4 regions of the Leisingera sp. NJS204 genome follow, and region 3 is predicted to be linked to each of the others. Evidence: riboswitches for the same ligand, from Rfam matches in the RefSeq annotation. Region 3 holds a riboswitch; each other region holds the start of a gene.
The links. A riboswitch is a leader RNA that binds a small molecule or an ion and turns the genes downstream of it on or off. The one in region 3 is predicted to bind cobalamin.
Positions count from the first base shown of each region.

Region 1: linked by a shared signal. The riboswitch ahead of ETW24_RS03345 (hypothetical protein) and the one ahead of ETW24_RS14075 (DUF1636 family protein) in region 3 are both predicted to bind cobalamin.
Region 2: linked by a shared signal. The riboswitch ahead of ETW24_RS15900 (TonB-dependent receptor plug domain-containing protein) and the one ahead of ETW24_RS14075 (DUF1636 family protein) in region 3 are both predicted to bind cobalamin.
Region 4: linked by a shared signal. The riboswitch ahead of ETW24_RS00375 (DUF4198 domain-containing protein) and the one ahead of ETW24_RS14075 (DUF1636 family protein) in region 3 are both predicted to bind cobalamin.

Region 1 is NZ_CP035417.1:662,666-668,005, reverse strand. It holds gene nudC (NAD(+) diphosphatase) at 1-442, shown strand, start outside; gene ETW24_RS03360 (SRPBCC family protein) at 500-967, shown strand; gene ETW24_RS03355 (alpha/beta hydrolase family protein) at 992-1,870, opposite strand; gene ETW24_RS03350 (TetR/AcrR family transcriptional regulator) at 1,955-2,545, shown strand; cobalamin riboswitch at 2,564-2,786, shown strand; gene ETW24_RS03345 (hypothetical protein) at 2,897-3,301, shown strand; gene ETW24_RS03340 (protein-tyrosine phosphatase family protein) at 3,381-3,911, opposite strand; gene ETW24_RS03335 (DNA polymerase III subunit gamma/tau) at 4,106-5,340, shown strand, end outside.
Region 2 is NZ_CP035417.1:3,258,926-3,264,265, forward strand. It holds gene ETW24_RS15885 (ABC transporter ATP-binding protein) at 1-44, opposite strand, end outside; gene ETW24_RS15890 (FecCD family ABC transporter permease) at 41-1,024, opposite strand; gene ETW24_RS15895 (ABC transporter substrate-binding protein) at 1,021-1,851, opposite strand; gene ETW24_RS15900 (TonB-dependent receptor plug domain-containing protein) at 1,861-3,744, opposite strand; cobalamin riboswitch at 3,901-4,109, opposite strand; gene rpsA (30S ribosomal protein S1) at 4,710-5,340, opposite strand, start outside.
Region 3 is NZ_CP035417.1:2,852,032-2,857,371, forward strand. It holds gene ETW24_RS14055 (DUF1513 domain-containing protein) at 1-816, shown strand, start outside; gene ETW24_RS14060 (DeoR/GlpR family DNA-binding transcription regulator) at 956-1,741, shown strand; gene glpD (glycerol-3-phosphate dehydrogenase) at 1,734-3,311, shown strand; gene cobO (cob(I)yrinic acid a,c-diamide adenosyltransferase) at 3,417-4,052, opposite strand; cobalamin riboswitch at 4,106-4,306, shown strand; gene ETW24_RS14075 (DUF1636 family protein) at 4,403-4,813, shown strand; gene cobW (cobalamin biosynthesis protein CobW) at 4,816-5,340, shown strand, end outside.
Region 4 is NZ_CP035417.1:76,151-81,490, forward strand. It holds partial or broken gene ETW24_RS00370 (IS3 family transposase) at 1-784, opposite strand, end outside; cobalamin riboswitch at 903-1,117, shown strand; gene ETW24_RS00375 (DUF4198 domain-containing protein) at 1,259-2,044, shown strand; partial or broken gene cbiM (cobalt transporter CbiM) at 2,055-2,671, shown strand; gene ETW24_RS00385 (hypothetical protein) at 2,668-3,105, shown strand; gene ETW24_RS24605 (hypothetical protein) at 3,102-3,260, shown strand; gene ETW24_RS25145 (energy-coupling factor transporter transmembrane component T family protein) at 3,558-4,043, shown strand; partial or broken gene ETW24_RS00395 (energy-coupling factor ABC transporter ATP-binding protein) at 4,030-4,678, shown strand; gene ETW24_RS00400 (pyridoxal phosphate-dependent decarboxylase family protein) at 5,067-5,340, shown strand, end outside.

The DNA of each region.
Region 1 (5,340 bases), 2.1 Mb from region 3:
CTGCAAGGCACCGCATTTCCCGCGCACCGACCCGGTGGTGATCATGCTGATCACCCATGGCGATGCTGTGCTGATGGGCCGTTCGCCCGGCTGGCCCGAGGGGATGTATTCGCTGCTCGCAGGATTTGTCGAACCGGGTGAGACGCTGGAAGCAGCCGTGCGCCGCGAAACATTTGAAGAAACCGGCGTGCAGGTCGGGCCGGTCAGCTACCTGTCCAGCCAGCCTTGGGCCTTTCCGATGTCGCTGATGTTCGGCTGCGCGGGCGAGGCGCTGAGCACGGACATCACCATCGACCCGGCTGAGATCGAAGACGCGCTGTGGGTCAGCCGCCAGGAGATGATGACGGTCTTTGCAGGCGAACACCCGGTTCTAAAGCCGTCACGTCAGGGAGCAATTGCGCATTTTCTGCTCCGAAACTGGCTTGCGGACACGCTGGACTAAAGCGCATATTGCAAAAAACAGCGCGGCAGCACGGCGGCGCAACTGAAGCAGGCGAGCATGGAATTTCAAAGCAAAGAAGATATCGAAGCCCCGATTGCCGACGTCTTTGGCGCGATCTCCGATTTCAGCCTGCTTGAGCGCTCGGCCCTGCGGCGCGGCATCGACGTAGAGCGGACTGGCGATACCGCGCATCCTGAAAACGGCCTGGCCTGGGATATCGGCTTTCGGTTTCGCGGCAAACAGCGCGACATCCGGCTGACACTGGCGTCTTATACCCCGGTCACCGGGTTGGCGCTGACCGGCAGCGGCAGCGGCCTGGACGGCCAACTGGAGATCGAGCTGCTGGCGCTGTCGCCGCGGCGGACCCGGATGTCGGTGCAATTGAAACTGGCGCCCACCACCCTGACCGGCCGGCTGCTGGTGCAATCGCTGAAACTGGCCCGCAGCAACCTCACCCGCCGGTTCAAGCTGCGGCTGGCCGACTATGCCCGGATCACCGAAGAACGGCTGAACCGCTCCGCCTGACTCCAAGGTTTGGGGGAAGCCGTGCTATTGCGGCGGCAGCAGCCGCGGCCACAGGGCGGCGTTGGCGCGGGCAAAGGCGCCCAGATGGCCAATCTTCTGCACGCCCGCCTCCTGCGGCACCAGCACCGTCCGGCACTGCGGCACATCGCCAAAGACGTCCCCCAGCCGCCAAACGGCCGCAGGCGGCACAACGTCGTCATCCGCCATCGCATACAGATCCACCGGCACGCCGGCGTCTGCCCATTTGGGCCGCGGCAAGGCCGAGCCGGTTTCCGGCAGGTAGCTGCCCGGCGTGGTGCACCAGCGCCGCCACTGCCAGTACACCCCGGCGGGCAAATCGGCCCCGAACCCCACCGCGCGCCCGGGCAGATACCCCAAGGCACGGACCAATGGCGGCACATGGCCGAACCAGAAAGCCAGCGCCAGCGCGCGGTAGGGCCAGGGATGATCGTGGTGATGCACCAAGCCGCCCGCAACCACGATCATGCGGGCGACGTCCTTCAGGCCATCCTGCAGGGGCATCAGCATTGCCCCCAGCGAATGGCCGATCACCCACAACGGCACGCCCGCATAGTGCCGTTGCAGTTCGGCCCGGGCAGCCGGCTGATCTTCCAGCGCCCATTGAGCCATTGTCGCATCGGAACGGCGCGGATGGCCCCGCGCCGAGTCTCCGAAATCCCGGTAGTCATAGGTCAGGCAGGCCACCTGCTGCTCTGCTGCCAGCCAGCGTGCGAAATGCCGGTAATAGCGCTGCGGCACCCCGGTTGCGCCATTCAGCACCACTGCTGCCCGCGCCTGCCCCGCCGGGTGGTACAGCCGCCCAGCCAGCAAGTGGGTGCCGGATGCAAACTGCAGTTCTTCCTCGCGGATAACCGCGGTATGTCCTGCGCTTTTATCCAGCATGGCAACCTCCTGAGTCGATTGGCCTAGACCGATTGGTCCAATCCATCTCTGGACCAATCGGTCCAATGCTGTCAAGCTGCCGCCATGAATGACGTGACGACAGCCAAGGCGGGCGGAACCAGCCCGCCCCCGACCCGCGAGCGGCTGATCCGCGCCGCTGCCGGCCTGTTCCGCAACAAGGGCTACAGCGGCACCGGACTGGCGGAATTACTGGCAGAGGCGGGGGCGCCCAAGGGCTCGCTCTACCACCATTTCCCCAGTGGCAAATCCGACCTGGCCCTGGCCGCGGCGGACTGGGCGTCAGGGCAGATGCTGCTGCTGATCGAGGCGTCTTTCACCCCGGCGCCCACCTTCCGGGAGGGGGCCAAGACGGTCTGCTACAAACTGGCGAAACTGTTTGACAAGCAAGGAAAATGGAGCGGCTGCCCGGTCTCTGCCACCCTGTTCGAAGGGCCGGAGAACGAGGCGTTCCACCAGCACGCCGCGCATCTGTTCGAGGGCTGGATTACTGAAACCACCCGCCACGCCCGCCGCCTGGGCCTGCCTGAACCTGAGGCCCGCGCGGCGGCGGAGAATTTCTATATCCTGCTGCAGGGCGGCTGGCAGCTGGCACGGGTGCGGCGGGACTCGAATGTGATCCGCGGGCTGTATTTGCAGATGCAGAAAAACGATTGACGACTCAGGCGTCCTGCCGCTACCGCTTGTGGCGATGGTTCCCGAGCCACAGAATCTTGTGTCCGGGATGAAAAGGGAACACGGTACGGCCCGCGCAAGCTGGCCAAGTCCGAGACTGCCCCCGCAACTGTAAGCGGCGAGCGACCCCGATAGAGCCACTGGCCCCTCAATACGAGGCCGGGAAGGATCGGGAAAGCGACGACCCGCAAGTCAGGAGACCTGCCATCGGACGTGTAACTCGAACCCGGGCGGGGTGTCCGGACAGGGTCTGATGGCTGCGGCGGCTGTGATCCGTCTTTCATCCGGTCTCTTGTCCCCCAAACCCCCGTGCCACGCGCGGAGGGCGCAGATATGATGTGGACCGACAAGACGCATTTCTATGCGGCAACAGATTGCAAGTATTTGGGGCGCCCCTGCCCCGCGGCAGAGCGGATGATCGCCAAACTGGCCGAAGCGATGACCAAGGCCAAGCCGCTGACCCAGGAGGATTTTGAGATCACCGGCACCACCGCGCTGGACGGCTGCCCGCGCAACTGCCCGGCGCAGTTTGCCGCCAGCCATGACCGGATCCGGCTGTATTGCGACGTCGGTGAAGAGGCGCCGCGCGAGGGGCTGGACCGCTTTGCCGATGCTATCCTGAGCCGCGACGGTATCGGTTTTGCCGCGTCCAAGCTGGACACCCGCCCCTGCGCGCTGATGGAGGCGCTGCCGAAAACCGCCGAAGCACGGCAGGCGGAACAGATGCTGGCGCTTTAACTGAATACCTGAAGAATGCTGCCCGGCTTATCGGCCGGGCGGTGCAGTATCTCTTTGCAGTGCGCCTCTGGCGGCTGTTCTACGGTGAACAGGCCCAGTGCAATTGGTCCTTGGTTTCCACCGCACAGGGCCGTACCGCCCGCAGCCGGGCCAGCGCCTGCGCCGGGGATTCGCCGCATTCGATCATCAGCCGCAGCACCGCCATGCCGGACCGCCCGCAGCCGCCCCTGCAATGCACCAGCACCCGGCCGCCGCCGCCCAGTGCTTGCCGTGCAGACCGGCTGGCCGCCGTCCATTTCGCCGCCACAGCGGGCGGCGGCACCTGGAAATCCGGCACCGGCAGATGCAGCCAGCGGCAGGCCATGCTTTGAATATCAATCCCCAGCCGCGGCACATCTGCGGCTGCGTGCTCGGCCTCGGTGGTCATTGAGATGACCAGCCCCGGTTTCCACTGATAGATCTGGATCAGGTCGTTGCGGTAATCGCCTCCCGCACCGGGCAGCGGGCATAGCGCCAGAATACCGCCGCCTGCTGACAGCGCGTGGATGGTCAGGCCTGCCGGCGCCGCGCCGTCCGGCGCCGCAGGTTCCGGGATATCCTCAGTTCGCATACCGCCTCCTTAGCCGCTGCGTTCCTGCATTTCCCCCGCAGTCTCCTGCCTTTGCAGCCTAGCGGTTAAGCAGGCAATCCCAAAGCTCTTTTGCGGCCCCGGACCAGCCCAACGGCGGTGGACGAACGGGCTGCGCTTCAATACCCTGCGCGCAACGCGGAGCACCCCGCATCCCGAATCCGGTACGAGACATCATGAACGATACCCCCAGCGGCACCTCCGGCACATCCGGCCAATCCCAATACCAGGTTCTGGCCCGCAAGTACCGGCCCGAAACCTTTGCCGATCTGGTGGGGCAGGACGCCATGGTGCGGACGCTGAAAAACGCCTTTGCCGCTGACCGGATTGCCCAGGCTTTTATTATGACCGGCATCCGCGGCACCGGTAAAACCACCACTGCGCGGATCATCGCCAAGGGCATGAACTGCATCGGTGCAGACGGCCAGGGCGGCCCCACCACCGACCCGTGCGGCCAATGCGAGCATTGTACCGCGATCATGGAAGGCCGCCATGTCGACGTGATGGAGATGGACGCGGCCTCGCGTACCGGCGTGAATGACATCCGCGAGATCATCGACAGCGTGCAGTACCGTGCCGCCTCGGCCCGCTACAAGATCTACATCATCGACGAAGTCCACATGCTGTCGACCAGCGCCTTCAACGCGCTGCTGAAGACACTGGAGGAACCGCCCGCGCATGTGAAGTTCATCTTCGCCACGACTGAGATCCGCAAAGTGCCGGTGACCGTGTTGTCGCGCTGCCAGCGGTTTGATTTGCGCCGGATCGAGCCGGAAGTGATGATTGCGCTCTTGCGGAAGATCGCCACCGCCGAGGGCGCCCAGATCGCCGAAGACGCGCTGGCGTTGATCACCCGCGCCGCCGAAGGTTCCGCCCGCGACGCTACCTCGCTGCTGGATCAGGCGATTTCCCATGGCGCCGGTGAAACCTCTGCCGATCAGGTCCGCGCCATGCTGGGTCTGGCCGACCGCGGCCGGGTGCTGGACCTGATGGACATGATCCTGCGCGGCGATGCGGCGGCCGCGCTCACTGAACTCAGCGGCCAGTATGCCGAAGGCGCCGACCCGCTGGCGGTATTGCGCGATCTGGCCGAGATCACCCATTGGGTCTCGGTGGTGAAAATCACGCCGGATGCGGCGGAAGACCCCACCGTCAGCCCGGATGAACGCGCCCGCGGCAAGGCGATGGCGGATGCGCTGGCAATGCGCGTCCTTACCCGGATGTGGCAGATGCTGCTGAAGGCGCTGGAGGAAGTCGCCGCGGCACCAAACGCTATGATGGCCGCCGAGATGGCGGTGATCCGCCTGACCCATGTGGCCGACCTGCCCAGCCCCGAAGAACTGATCCGCAAGCTGAAGGACACCCCGCCTCCGCCGCCGAATGGCCCCGGCGGCGGTGCGCCGATGCAGGG
Region 2 (5,340 bases), 410 kb from region 3:
TTCCGCAATGTGACAGCGAGGTTCCGGACTGAAAGCACGCTCATGCCAGCCCCTTCCGCGTCTTGTAGATCAGGTGCAGGAACAGCGGCGCGCCAACCAGCGCAGTGACCACCCCCAGTTTGAGATCCCGCGACGGCAGGATGATCCGCACAGCGATATCAGACAGTTGCAGCATGATGGCCCCGCCAAGCGCCGAGGCGCACAACAGCCGCGACGGCTGGCCGCCAACCAGCGGGCGCAGGATATGCGGCACCACCAGGCCAATGAAGCCGATAGCGCCCGCCACAGCAGTGGCGCCGCCGACAATGGCAGCAGTCCCGACCACCAACAGCAGCCGCAGGCGGTTCAGGTTCATCCCCATGGTCTGCGCCGCATCTTCGCCCAGAGTAAGCGCATCCAGACCCCGCGACAGCGTCATCAGGATCGCGGCCCCGGTCAGCGCAAACGGCAGCACCAGCCAGACATGCAGCATCGAACGGTCCGCCAGCGAGCCCATCATCCAGAACACGATCTCATTGGCGGCAAAGGGGTTGGGCGACAGGTTCAGCACCAGCGAGGTGAGCGCCGCCGCCATCGCCGAAATCGCGATCCCTGCCAGGATCAGCGTCAGCGAGCCGCCCTGCGGCCCGGCCAGCGCCATCACCAGAAACACACCCGCCAAAGCACCGGCCAGAGCGGCCAGCGGCAGGCCCAGGGTGAGGCTGGCCGCCAGTCCGGTGTTGATCGCCAAAACCGCCCCCAGCGCCGCCGAGGAGGACACGCCGATCAGTCCCGGCTCCGCCAGCGGATTGCGCAGATAGCCCTGCATCGCGGCCCCCGTCAGCCCCAGACCTCCGCCGATAATCACCGCCAGCAGCGCCCGCGGCAGCCGGATTTCGCGCATCACCAGCGTCAGCGGGCCATAGCTGTTGTCAAAAAGGGCCGCGAGGCTTTCGCCGATGCCCACATCCGCAGGCCCCACGGTCAGCGACAGAGGGAACAACGCCAGAACGGCCGTGGCAAGCATCAGCATCAGACGGGTCATTCCCGGCCCTCCTTTTCCAGAAAAATGCGGCGTTCCTCCGCCAGCGCCGCCACCGCGCGCAGCACATGCGGGGTGCCGCAGACCCAATCCGCATCGCGGATCTGCCCGGCACCGCTGCGGGCGGCCAGCTGCCGCACCACCGGATGCGCCAGATTGTCCTCGCTGCGGGAGGCGCGCGGATAGGGCGACGTGCCGATCAGCAGATCCGGCGCGGCCAACGCCAGCAGTTCCAGCGGCATATGACCGGAGTGCGCATAGCCCAGCTCATCCGCGATATTGCGCAGTCCCGCCGCGCGCAGGATTTGGCCCGCGAGGGTCATGCTGCCGGAAGTGAACCCGTTGGCGGCATAAAGCACGGCGCGTGGTGCCTCCGGCCCGGCTTGCTCGAACTTTTCCAGCCGCTGGTCATAGTCTGCCAGCAATGCGCGGGCCGCCTCTTCGCGGCCCAGAACCTGACCCATCTGCAGGATACGTGCGCGCACATCCTGCAGTGAGCTGGCAGGCTGGAACACCACCACCGGCACGCCAAGACGGCGCAGCATATCCGTGGTGGCAGGTGTTGAATAGGCGCCGGCAATCACCAGATCAGCCTGCAGCAGGTATATCTCCTCAGCCAGCCCGTGATTGACGGGATAAGCCATTGCCGCGTCAGCCATGGCCGAGGCGCGTGTGTCCCGCGCGATATAGGAGACCGAGGCCAGCTGGCCGGGGGCCGCCAGCAGCATCGCCAGCTGGTCGGCACAAAGATTCATCGTGACCACGCGCGACGGCCCGGCAATAGCACCGGTGGCGGCCCACAAAAGAGCCAGGACTATGCCGGGCAGCATGCGCATGGGTCAGAACGCGGCCCTTACGCCGATATAGGCGGCACGGCCGCGCTTGGCGTAGCCCCAGACGTCGGCGTAGTCCTCGTCGAACAGGTTGGTGACGCGCCCGGTCAGCACCACTTTGTCGGTCAAGTCATACTGGGCCGAGACGTTGACGGTGGTGTATTCCGGCAGTTCAGCAGTAGCAAAAGAGCCGAAAAACTGAGTATCCCAGTTGCCTGCTACATGGCGGACATCAGTCGTCACAGAGCCGCGGCCGTTGAAGGTTTTCAGAGTTGCGCTCAGCAGCAGTTCGTGCTCCGGACGGCGAACCTCAACCGAACCATCCGGGTTGGTGGCGTCCAGATAGGTGTAGGACAAGTTCAGATAGAGGTTTTCTGTGGCATCCAGGCTTGCCGCCAGCTCAACGCCTTTGCGTTCGCTGTCGCCTGCCTGATTGCGGTAGGAGAACGTGATTGCGTTCACCATGTAGCTCTCGATCTCTCCTGTCAGCGTCTCGTCGAAATAGGTCACATCAACCAGACCGCGCCCTTGCAGGAACGGCACCTCTACCCCGAAATCAAAGCTGCGGTTTTCCTCCGGCTGCAAGTTCGGATTGCCCAGGTAGGTGGTGGCGCCAAATGTACTGTTGGCAAACAGCTCAAAGTAAGACGGGTTCACGATCCCTGTCCCGGCGGAGCTGTGCAGCCGCACACCGCTGCCTGCGAAAGTATAAGAGGCACTGGCCGTCCAGCTGGTGGCATCTTCGAATACGCTGTTGTTGTCGTGGCGCACGCCAAGCTGCAGATCCAGGCCGTTGGCAAAGCTGCCGCGGTATTCCAGGGCAATCGAACTGGTTTCGCGCGCAAAGGCCGGGTTGGAACTGCTGGAATCCTCTTCCCATTCCAGCATTGCGTTCAAAAGGTGGTCTGCCTGATCCGCCGGCTGCCCGCCCAGGCCAAAGCTCAGCAGGTATTTTGCTGCTTCGGTCTTGGTCTCTGTCGGGGTGCCGCCATTGAAAGAGCGGTCAAAGTCAGTGCGTTCCAGCGACAACCGATGCTTCAGGCGGCCGCCCAACGTGTCCAGTTCGCCGTAGATCTGGGCCAGTTGCTCATCGCGGTCACTGATTTGCGTGGGATCATCCACGACATAGCTGGCCGCGTCCGTTGCGGTGAAAGAAGTGCTGTCGCTGTCATGGCGCTCATCCGAGGTGCGGACGTTGAAGCCAAGTTTCAGCCGGTCGGTGACGAGGTAATCGCCCTTCACCTGCAAGGTGCTGCGGCGGATGCCGTCCTCTTCACCACCATCGCCGGAGGTATCGTAGCCGTCGTCATTGTCATGGGCGAAGCTGAAGGAAATGCCGCCGCGCTCGGTCCGTGACGAGATCCGCGCCGACGCCCGGTAGCCGTCCGAACCCGCCTCGGCGCTGCCGCCATATTCGGTGCCGATGCCGCCGGTCCTGGTGATGATGCTGATCACACCGGCTGAGGCGTTGGAGCCGTAGAACACCGACTGCGGGCCGCGAATGACCTCGATCCGCTCGATATTGGCAGTGTCCAGGCCGGACAGAATGTACTCGCTGTCACCGCCAGAGGCTTCGACACCGTCGATCAGGATCAGCGTGTGATTTGCTTCGGCGCCGCGGATGCGGACCTGAGTGAAACTGTCGCCGGAGCCGTTCACCATCAGGCCGGGGACCGAACGCAGCGCGTCCTGCACGGTGCTGATACCGCGATCTTCGATTTCTTCGCTGGTCAGGACTGAGACGGAGCGGCCGTATTTCTGGGCCTCAATCGGCGTCAGGCCGCCGGAGACGATGATCTCCGCCAGGTCAGTGACCTCTGAATCCTGGGCGGTTGCTATTGCAGGGGTGACGGCCAGGGCCGCGGCCAGGGACAAGCTTGCCTTGCGCATATTCCATTCCTCCCGGCCCGCGCAACAAACGCAGGCCAAGTGACTGCCCAAGCGGGCAGTGTATTCGGGTCGGGTCTTTGGAAGGCACTGCCTCCGCAGACGGTGAAAACTGCCACCACTACGGAAATCCGTTATCTACGGCGCGCCCCGCACCGGGATAGGGTGATCATCCTGGCAGGTCTCCTGACTCGCGGGTCGAAGCTTTGCCGCGCCTTCCCGCCCCTTGGGGCAGTGGCATTTCGCAGCATTGCTCTCCGCTCACAGTTGCGGGGGCAGTCACGGATTCAGCGCCTGTTGGCTACACTTCACCGTGTTCCCTTTTACCCGGGTGGTTTCCCAGCCGGACCAGAATAGGCGCGACTTAGGCAAACCGGATTTGTTCTGTCAAGCGGAAGCAAACTCAATCGAGATTGCTATGGATTGACTGCAAGGTGAAATGAAAAAACAATTGTTTAAATTTATACACTTACGTCCGAGAACCTTCGTGAAGAAAATTCGGCTTTGAGCACCGGGGATGCGGCTTAAGTCCGAAAGGGAGTATGTCGAACCGCGGCCGATACTGCTGTTCAATCTCATGCGGGACCTATGAGGCGAGCTTTTGCAATGCAGGCAAGCCCGTCATTGCTCCTTTCCAGTGCCAGTTGAAAACTGGAAGGTTCACTTCCTGCGATTAGTGGCAAAAGTGTTTCCTCTTGCCCTGTCTGCTTGCAGCCGCGGTGAAGGAAAGGCGTCTGCGCGCCTTGGGCACTGCCCGCCAAAACGTCGCTGCACCATGCCTAACCCTCCGCACTTCCTTCTGCCATGCAGCGGGCGGTTTCCGGAAGTGCAGCGGGCCGTCGTGCTGCACGCGCGCCGCGAGAATCCGGCACTTCCGCAATGCGCTCGAACCAGCCCTCCCACCCAAGAAAAAAGCCCCGCAGACACCTGCGGGGCTTTCGTTTTCAGCAGCCGTGAGGCCGGGAAGATTACTCGTCGCCCGACTTCAGTGCGGCGCCCAGGATGTCGCCCAGCGATGCGCCGGAGTCCGAGGAGCCATACTGTTCCACTGCTTCTTTCTCTTCGGCAATCTCGCGTGCCTTGATCGACAGGCCCAGACGACGGGTCTTGGAGTCGACGTTGGTGACGCGGACGTCGACCTTGTCGCCAACCGAGAAGCGCTCGGGGCGCTGGTCGGCACGGTCGCGCGCCAGGTCGGAGCGGCGGATGAAGGACTTCATGCCCTCATATTCCACTTCGATGCCGCCGTCTTCGATCGCTGTCACGTTCACGGTCACGATCGAGCCGCGCTTCACGCCGCCAACCGCTTCTGCAAACTTGTCGCCGCCCAGAGCTTTGATCGACAACGAGATACGCTCTTTGTCGACGTCCACTTCGGAAACAACGGCCGAAACCATGTCGCCCTTGCGGTAGTTCTGGATCGCATCTTCACCGCGCTCGTCCCAGCTGAGGTCGGAGAGGTGAACCATGCCGTCGATGTCGCCGTCGAGACCAATGAACAGACCGAATTCGGTGATGTTCTTGACTTCGCCTTCGACCTCAGTGCCTTCCGGGTTGGCTTCGGAGAAGACTTCCCACGGGTTGCGCATGGTCTGCTTG
Region 3 (5,340 bases):
GACTGCCGCACGGGCACCGCCCTCGCCCGGCTGGAGCCGCCTGCGGGGCACCATTTCTATGGCCACGGCACATTCTCCGCCGATGGCGGCCGCCTGTTCACCACGGAAAACGATTTCTGGTATGCACGCGGTGTGATCGGCGTTTGGGACGCAACGGACGGCTACAAGCGCATTGCCGCCTTCGCCTCCGGCGGCATTGGCCCGCACGATATGCTGCTGCGCCGGGACGCGCCGGGACTGGTCATCGCCAATGGCGGCATTGAGACCCACCCCGATAGCGGCCGCGCCAAGCTGAACCTCCCGGACATGCGCCCGAACCTCGCTTACTTGGGCTTTGACGGCACCCTGCAGGAGCAGATGGAACTGCCGCAAGAGCTGCACCTGAATTCCATCCGTCACCTCGCCATGCGTGCCGACGGCACCGTTGGTTTTGCCATGCAATGGCAGGGGGATCCGGGCGAGGCCCTGCCTATCGTGGGCCTGCACCAGCCCGGCAGCCCGCCCCGCCTGATGGCCGATGGCGACCCGCGGGTGCTGAACCTCAATGGCTATGGCGGTTCCATCGCCTTCTCAGCGGACGGAGCGCAGATCGGTGTCACCTCTCCGCGCGGCGGGGTGCTGCAGGTCATGGATACCGGAACCGGGGATCTGCTGCAGGAACACCGCATGACGGATGTCTGCGGCCTTGCAATGTCCAATGCAGGCTTTACCGCAAGCACCGGCAGCGGGCAGTTTTTCGGGGTTTCAGCATCCGGCAAACACCAGCTGCACCGGTCGGATCTGGCCTGGGACAACCACCTGATCCCGCTCACCTGAGAAGACCCTGGCTGACAGCAGCCCCGGCGTGCCCGCAACCGCGCGCCGTTTCGTTTTGCGTATCATCGAATTCAGAACGAAAACACAACGTGACATTTCACCCGTACTTCGCTATGGAATCGCGGTGAAAGGAAAGCAAATGGATGCCACGGCCCGTCAGAACGAAATCATCACCTTGCTGAACCGGCAGGACCGGGTCGAGGTTGACGACCTGTCCCAGCGCTTTGGCGTCTCTTTACAGACGGTCCGCGCAGACCTGCGCGACCTGTCTGCGCGCGGCGCCTTGTCCCGCGTGCATGGCGGTGCCGTCCGGATAAGCTCTGCCGCCAGCCAGGGATACGAGGACCGGCGCAAGCTGAACGCGGGCAACAAGCTGGCGATGGCCGCACTGGCGGCTGAGCTGATCCCCGACAATTGCTCCCTCACCCTTAACATCGGCACTTCGACCGAACAGGTAGCGCGGGCGCTTTCCGGCCACAGCGGCCTGACGGTGATTTCCAATAATATCAACATTATAAACTTGATGATGGGCGGCCAGGCCAAGGAATTGATCCTGGCCGGCGGCACAGTGCGGCAAAACGACGGCGCTATTGTGGGCGAGGATGCGGTTGAATTCCTGTCCCGCTACAAGGTCGATTTCGCCGTCATCGGCGCCTCGGCACTGGATCCCGACGGCGCCGTGATGGACCATGACGCCCGAGAGGTTTCGGTCGCCCGCGCCATCCTCAAGAACGCCCGGCAAAAGGTGCTGGTCTGCGACGGCAGCAAGTTCGCCCGCTCCGCCCCGGTGCGTATTTGCGATGTCTCCGATCTGGATATCGTCATAACCGACCGCCCGGTTCCCGCAGAATTTGCCGAGGCCGCGCAGGCCGCCGGCACCCGGATCCTGACCGCAGGACAAAACGAAAGCAACGAAAATGACTGACACGCCTGTTACGGACCTTTTCATCATCGGCGGCGGCATCAACGGCTGCGGCATCGCCCGCGACGCCGCCGGCCGCGGCCTGTCGGTTACATTGGCCGAAATGAACGATCTGGCCTCCGCCACCTCCTCGGCCTCGACCAAACTGTTCCACGGCGGTTTGCGCTATCTGGAATACTTTGAATTCCGCCTGGTGCGTGAGGCGCTGATCGAGCGCGAAGTACTGCTGAAGGCGATGCCGCATATCTCCTGGCCGATGCGCTTTGTGCTGCCGTTCCACAAGGACATGCGGTTTGACAGCGAAACCCCGACATCCAAGCTGCTGACGACCTTCATGCCCTGGATGAAGGGTCGCCGCCCCGCATGGCTGATCCGGCTGGGGCTGTTTCTGTATGACTCCTTGGGCAAACGCGGCATCCTGCCTGGCACCGCGAAACTGGACCTGTCGCACGACCCCGCAGGCAGGCCGCTGAAGGACAAGTTTCAGACCGCGTTCGAATACTCCGACTGCTGGATCGAAGACGCCCGCCTGGTGGTACTGAACGCCCGCGATGCGCAGGCCCGCGGTGCCGAAATCCTGACCCGGACCGAGGTAGTTTCAGCCGAACGCCTTGCAGACCATTGGGTGATCCGCACCAAGGATCACGCCACCGGCGCCGAACAGCAGCACCGCGCAAAAATGCTGGTCAACGCCGGCGGGCCGTGGGTGGCCGACGTGCTGCACCAGAAGCTGGGCCAGAACAGCCGCGAAAACGTCCGCCTGGTGCGCGGCAGCCATATCGTGGTGCCGAAATTGTTCGACCATGGCCGCTGCTACTTCTTCCAGGGCACCGACGGGCGGATCATCTTTGCGATTCCATACGAGACGGATTTCACCCTGATCGGCACAACGGACGCCGACCATCCCGATCCGGAAACCAAACCGCACTGCACCGAGGCCGAGCAGGACTATCTGGTTGATTTCGCATCGCAATACTTCGAACAGCCGCTCAGCTGCGAAGACATCGTCTGGACCTATTCCGGCGTGCGCCCGCTCTATGACGACGGCGCCAGCTCGGCCACTGCGGCCACCCGCGAATATGTGCTGACGCTGGACCGCGCGCAGGCGCCGCTGCTGAATGTCTTTGGCGGCAAGATCACCACCTACCGCAAGCTGGCCGAGGCCGCGCTGGCGAAAATCGGCGAGGTGTTCCCGCAAGTGCCGTCTGACTGGACCGCAGGCGTGGCCCTGCCCGGCGGTGATTTTGCAGTGGCGGATGTTGAGACGCTGAAAACGAAACTGGCGGCAGACTATCCGTTCCTGACGCCCTATTGGACCGCCCGGATGATCCGTGCTTACGGCACCGAAGCCTGGGACGTGCTGGGGGACGCCAAATCCGCCGGTGATCTGGGGCGGGATTTTGGCGCTACCATCACCGCGCAGGAACTCGACTGGGCGATAGCCCGCGAATGGGTGCGGTCAGGCGACGACTACCTGTGGCGGCGCACCAAGCTGGGCCTGCGGCTGGACGAGGCGCAGCGCGCGGCAGTGGATGCCTATATCAGCAAGAAAGCCGCCAGGCTGGCGGCTTAGAGCTAAGGGACGGGCCAACCCGAGGGGAGGCGCAATCGCGCCGCCCCGTGGGGGCGGGTTGGCGCGGCCCGGCCTATCGGCCGGGCGGGACATTCTGAAAGCGTCTTAAAACTCCACGCCCTTCTGCGCCTTCACACCGGCGCGGAACGGGTGTTTGACCTGCCCCATCTCGGTCACCAGATCGGCAATCTCGATCAGCTCTTCCTTGGCGTTGCGCCCGGTCAGCACCACATGGGTCATCGGCGGCTTCTGCTCCACCAGGAACTCCAGCACTTCTTCGAGGTCCAGATAGTCATAGCGCAGCGCGATGTTGATCTCGTCCAGCAGCACCATGGTGTTGCGCTCATCCAGGATCATCTCCTTGGCCTTTTCCCAGCCCTTCTGCGCGGCAGCGATGTCCCGCGCCTTGTCCTGGGTCTCCCAGGTAAAGCCTTCGCCCATTGCATAGAACTGGCACCGATCGCTGAAATTCTCCTCGATCAATGTCCGCTCGCCGGTCTGCCAGGCGCCCTTGATGAACTGCACCACGGCTGACGGCATCCCATGCGCGATGCAGCGCATGATCATCCCGAACCCGGAGGAGGATTTGCCCTTGCCTGGCCCGGTGTGGACGATAATCAGGCCCTTTTCGCCCTCCTTAGTCTTCATCATCCGGTCGCGCGCGGCCTTTTTCTTGGCCATCTTGGACGTATGACGGGCGGCTTCTTCTTCTGAGATGCCGGTTTCAGACTTTTCGCTCATTGGGGGCTCTCCAGCTGTTTGACCCATGTCTTGACAAAGAAGGGCACGATAGCGCAAGGGGGTTCAGCTGGTTCCTGTGAAAACAGGCGAAGAGGGAATGTGAAGGCTTTCGGGCCGAAGCACAGCCGCCCCCGCGACCGTGACCGGATGAGGCCGCCATGCCACTGGGTGATCCCCGGGAAGGCAGGATGGCCGGCAAGGCGCACGCCTTGGCATCCGCAAGCCGGGAGACCTGCCAGCGAAGGAGAGATCAACGGGCAGACGGGGTGTTCTGCGACCGGGTAAGGGGCTCGCACGACTGGCCCCTTTTCGGCCATCCCGCACGCCCTGCCGCGACAGGAGACGCGCCAATGGCTGACGACATGGCAGGCCAATCTGCCAGCACCCCGGGACCGGTCACCCTGACCGTTTGCCTCACCTGCCGCCGCGAGGGCGCCGACCCCGAGGCAGCACGCCCCGGCGCCATCCTGCATGCAGCCTTGGAAGAAGCCGGAATGCCCGAAGGCGTCCGTCTGCGTGGCGTCGAATGCCTGTCGTCGTGCAAGCGCGGCTGCGCTGTTGCGCTGATCGGCGGCGAAGAACGCTGGACTTATGTCTACGGCGACCTCGACCCGGACCAGCATGTCCCCGAAATTCTGGAAGGTGCTGCGGCTTATGCCGGCACCGCTGATGGCGTCGTGCCGTGGCGCCAGCGCCCGCAGACCTTCCGCAAACAATCCGTTGCCCGCATCCCGCCGGCCAAGTTCTTCTCCGAGGAGTAATCATGAGCGATCTCAACAAGATCCCCGTCACCGTCATCACCGGCTTTCTGGGCGCAGGCAAGACCACGCTGATCCGCCATCTGATGCAGAACCCGCAGGGCAAGCGTCTGGCCGTGGTGGTGAACGAATTCGGCACTGCCGGCGTGGACGGCGACATCCTGAAATCCTGCGCCGATGACAACTGCCCGGCGGAAAACATCATGGAGCTGGCCAACGGCTGCATCTGCTGCACCGTGGCCGATGACTTCATCCCCACCATCGAACAGCTGATGGCCCTGCCCGAAAAACCCGACCATATCGTGATTGAGACCTCCGGCCTGGCCCTGCCGAAGCCGCTCTTGAAGGCGTTTGACTGGCCCGCGATCCGCTCCCGCATCACCGTCGACGGGGTGATTGCCCTGGCGGACGCCGAGGCGGTTGCCAAAGGCCAGTTCGCCCCTGATCTGGACGCCGTTCAGGCCCAGCGCGAGGCGGATGACAGCATCGACCACGAAACGCCGCTGTCCGAAGTGTTCGAGGACCAGATC
Region 4 (5,340 bases), 1.5 Mb from region 3:
CACCCGCCGGGAATGCAGATCAAGGATCACCGCCAGGTAGAGCCAGCCCTCGCGCGTCCACACGTAACTTATGTCACCTGCCCATTTCTGATTGGGCGCATCTGCGCAGAAATCCCGGTTCAGCAGATTGGGTGCGATGTTGAAGGCGTGGTTGCTGTCCCCCTCTCGGCTGATTGCTTCGCAATCGTCTGCCGGGCAATGGTCGTCACCTTGTATTTCTTAGATCGTTCGACACGGATGCCATTCTCACGCATCAAACGCCCGACGCGACGATGGCCAATGTTCAGGCCCAACTCCTTCAGTTCCTCGGTCATCCGTGGGCGGCCATAACTGCCCAGGCTGAGGCGAGATTGTTCCTTGATATGCGCCAGAACGACCATGTCAGTGCGCTGCCTTTGACTGGCCGGGCGGCTGCGATAGGCCCGTAGACCGCGCTCACTGACATCCAGCACATTGCACATCCGCTTGGCGCTGAAGGTATCAGTGTGTTCTTCGATGAACCTGAACCTCATGGCTTTTGGCCCGCGAAGAACTGCGTTGCCTTTTTTAAGATCTCCCTCTCCTCCTTGAGAATGCGGTTCTCCCGTCGAAGCCGTTCATTCTCTCGGGCAAGGTCGAGGTCTTTGTCGGATACCACCTCGGTGTCGCGATGCGCTGTGATCCACTTGTTCAGGGTCGAAAGGCCAACACCCAAATCAGAGGCCACTTGCTTCCTGCTCAGCCCGCTCGTCAGCGCAATCCGCACCGCATCGGCCCGGAATTCTTCTGTCCGTTTCAGTCCCATAGTTCGTCTCCTTTGCTGCAATAAATGCTATCAAAGGAGCGGCATCAAACCGCGACACGTCCACTCATTCGGCAATTGAACAGAAGACGGGAAGCTTGACTCAGTAAAATGGTTTTGCCATTCAGCAAGTGTGACCGGTTCCGCGAGTGTTTCAATGCGCAGCGGAAGAAATAGGGAACACGGTGCGGCGTACCCATTAGGGACCAAATCCGTGACTGCCCCCGCAACTGTGAGCGGTGAGTGACGCTGAACATGCCACTGGGATCTTTCCCGGGAAGGCCAGCCGAACCAAGACCCGCGAGTCAGGAGACCTGCCGGACACAGGACAAAGACTTCGCTAGCGGAGTGTCTGCCCTTTTCCACCGGACGCCGGGGTGCGCGTCTGGCGCGGCTGCCGTTCAGGCTTCTCCGTGCCACTCTCCCCGTTGTTCATTCCTGATTGCAGGTGCGCCTGTGTCGTCGAATGAGGACGAAATGAAACTGAATTATCTGGCTGCAGCTCTGGCCGTATCCCTGCCGGTCACCGCATCGGCGCATTTCCAGCTGAACTACACTGAAAACGTGCTAATCGGGAAGCCCGGCGATGTGCCGATGGGGCTGGTGTTCTGGCACCCGCTGGAAAACGGCCATGTGATGGACATGGGCAAACCCGAAGAATTTTTTATGGTTCACAAGGGCGAAAAGGTTGATCTTTCGGACCGCTTGGAACCGGCCACATTCAAGGGCGCGGAGAACGAAGCCGCCGCCTACAGGGCGTCGGTTCCGGTCAAGCGCTCGGGCGACTATGTGGTGGTGACTGTGCCCGCGCCCTATTATGAGGAAAGCGAAGACATCTATATTCAGCAGATTTCCAAAGTCGTGCTGAACCGCAACACCCTGCCCACCGATTGGGATCAGCCGGTGGGCCTGGAAACCGAGATCCTGCCGCTGAACAAGCCCTATAACGTCATTGTCGGCTCTACCTTCTCAGGTCAGGTGCTGGCGGATGGAAAGCCGGTTCCGGGCGCCGAGATCGAGGTTGAGTTCATGGCATCAGAGCCTGACCTTGCGGCCTTTTCCACAACCAACCCGACGGTTCAGCCGATGTCCGGCGGCGCCATCGTTGCGATTGCAGACCAGAATGGCGTCTTTTCCTTTGGCATTCCGAAAGCGGGCCACTGGGGCTTTGCTGCTCTCGGCTCCGGCCCGGCGACTGAGCATGACGGCAAGGAACTCAGCCAGGACGCTGTGTTGTGGATCCACGCTGAAGAGCTGAAGTGAGAATAGCGCCATGCATATCGTAGACGGCGCACTGTCGAATCCGGTTGTGATCGGCGGCGCGGTTGCCGCCGTCGGCGGTATCGCCATGGGGCTGCGGAGCCTGCCGCTGGAACGTATTCCGGCGGCGGGGGTTCTTTCGGCCAGTTTCTTTGTGGCCTCCCTGATCCATGTCCCGATCGGGCCGAGTTCGGTTCATCTGATCCTGAACGGGCTTGCGGGCTGGTTCTGGGCTGGGCGGCCTTTCCGGCCCTGTTTGTCGGCCTCTTGCTGCAGGCGGTGTTCTTTGGCTTTGGCGGGCTGACCGTGCTGGGCGTGAACGCCGTGAACATCGCCCTGCCTGCAGTTCTGGTCGGGCTGATATTCCGACCGCTGGTGGCCCGCGGCTCGCCTCTGCAGGGCGCCATCTGGGGCGGTATCGGCGGCGGCGCGGCCATTGCTGCCACAACACTTGCTGTTGCAGTCTCGCTGATGTTGTCCGGCGATGAGTTTATCCTGGCCGCGAAACTGGTGTTCTTTTCCCATATTCCGGTGGTGATCATCGAAGCGCTTTTGTCCGGCGCTGCCATTTTCCTGGCGCGGCGTGTGAAGCCCGAGCTGTTTTTCGACACAAAAGGAAGCCTTGCATGATCCGCTCCTGCATTCTGATCCTTGCACTGCTGGCGCCGCTCCCGGTGATGGCACACAATGTTATCTCAGCTGTCTTTCCGTCCGGTTCCGACATTGAAGGCGAAGTGGGCTTTTCCAACGGTGACATGGCCGCGGACCTGCTGATTGAGATCTTTGACGCGGCCGGCAGCAAGCTGGGAGAGTCCAGAACCGACAGTGACGGCTTTTTCCTGTTCACCCCGTCGGAGCCTGTGACACATATCTTCCGCGGCGATCTGGGTGCTGGCCACGTGGCCGAGATGATGATGGACGGTGCGGAGGTCGCGCAGATCATTGGGCAAAGCCCGGGCGCGGCAGCAGTTTCAGCGGCTGCTGTCCGGACACCTCTGCAGCGCCGGCGGCGGCAGGGTCCGCGGGCCTCTCCGATCAAACCCGCTCCGAGCTTGCCACCATGATGCGCAATGAACTGCGCCCGCTCCGGCAGGAGCTGACAGCGTTCAAGAACAAGTCGGACTTTCAATCCGTGCTTGGCGGCATCGGCTATATCTGCGGCCTGTTCGGGCTGGGCTTCTACATTGCCGCACGCCGCAAGATCGGCAGCAGCGCATGACCTATGTTCTGACGGGCGAGGAAAAACCGCTCGGCGGTTTCGGCACCTTCCACGCCAAGGTCACAGCAATTGACCCGCGGATGCGCATCGTGATGACGGCAGCCTATGCGGTGGTGGTTGTCTCGCTCAGCAATCTTTGGGTTCTGGCGGCCGCTCTCGGCCTGTCTATGTGGCTGCTGGCCTTCTCTGGCCTGCCGCCCCGGAAAACGCTGAAACGGATGGCGATGATGGACAGTTTCATCATCTTCATGCTGGTGCTGCTGCCCTTTACAGTGCCGGGAACCCGGCCCTGTCCATTTGGGGCTGGAGGCCAGCTGGGAAGGCCTGTGGCGTGCAACCGAGATTGCCCTTACCGCCAATGCGGTGATCCTTGCGGTTATGACACTGGTGGGTTCGATGGAGCCGGTAACCATGGGCCACGCGCTCTTTGCCCTCAAGATGCCGGAGCGGCTGGTGCACCTGATGATGTTCACCATCCGCTACATCGACGTTCTGCGCGAGGAATACCAGCGCCTGCGCACCTCGATGAAGCTGCGCGGCTTCCGACCCGGAACCAATTGGCACACCTACCGCAGCTATGGCTATCTGGTTGGCATGATGCTGGTGCGCTCCATCGAACGGTCGGAGCGCATTCTGGCGGCGATGAAATGCCGGGGGTTCTCCGGCCGCATCATCCTGCTGGAGGATTTTCGTTTCAACCGGTCCGACCTGCTGTTTGCCGCGGCGTTGTCCGCCGCACTTGCTGCCCTGATCTGGGCGGAGGCCGCCTATGCCGCTTCTTGATTTGAACAATATCCACTTTGCCTACCCAGGGCTTGATCCGGTGCTGGAAGGCGCCTCGATGCGGCTGAACGCTGGTGAACGGCTGTCGATTTCCGGGCCCAACGGCGCCGGAAAATCGACACTGCTGAAATCATTATGGGGCTGCTTGTTCCCGCCAGCGGCACCGTCACCGCCTTTGGCAAGCCTTGCATGGCGGAAGCGGATTTTCACGAGATGCGCCGCCGCGTGGGCTTTGTGTTTCAGGACGCCGACGACCAGCTCTTCTGCCCGACCGTGGCCGAGGATGTGGCCTTTGGTCCGCTCAACCTGGGCAAATCCAAACAGGATGCCTTGGCGATTGTTGACAGCGTGCTGACCCGCCTGGAACTGATGCACCTGCGCGACCGGGTGACCCACAAACTGTCGGCGGCGAGAAGAGGCTGGTGACACTGGCCACGGTACTGGCCATGGAGCCGGCGGTGCTTATTCTGGATGAGCCGACAAACGCACTGGACCCGGACAACTACGCGCGGCTGGCCGGGATCCTGAAAGGGCTTGATCAGGCAATCCTTCTGGTCAGCCATGACCAGGAATTCCGTAAACAGATTGCTCCTGGAGGATATCGCTTGAAGGGCCGCGAGCTTATACGGGCTTAGGACGTGCGGCTAATCGAAACGAATGGCCCAAACATGAACCGGCACCCGAAAAAGCCCCTGCCCAACAACCCGTCCTCGCTCCAGGCTGGGCGGCAGGCAGCTGGCGGGTTCTCCTATCCGCCACGACCGGCCGCATTGCCAAATGGCATTGGTAGCTCAGGGTAACTCGGAATCCGTGCTACTTTTCGACATGTTGTTAAAAAGTAGGAGGGATATGTGAGATGGAACGTGTTCGGCGTGGCTTGATGATGGGCAAGCGGTAGCTTTAGAAACAGCCTACAGAGCGGCGAAGGCTTTTCGCGAGGATCTGCCTCAGGGGCTGGCCCGCCCCAGCTTAGAACTTGGCGAAGCTGCAAACCGCTTCCTGGGGCCCCTTGCTGAAACAGGGGTGCCGGAGAGTAAGGTTATCGAGGATATCGTGCAGCAGGCTGACGGCGGGCTGCACAAAATGGCAGCCCCGACCTTCTTCGGCTATGTCCTTGGTGCGTCGCATCCCGTTGGTGTAGCTGCTGATTTTTTAGTGTCAGCCTGGGGGCAGAACGCGGGTTCATCCTTTGAGACACCAGCAATCACGGGTATGGAGCGCGCCGTCTGCAACTGGGTTATTGAATTGCTGTCGCTGCCTGCCGAAAGCGGAGCCGGATTGGTGACCGGCGGTACGG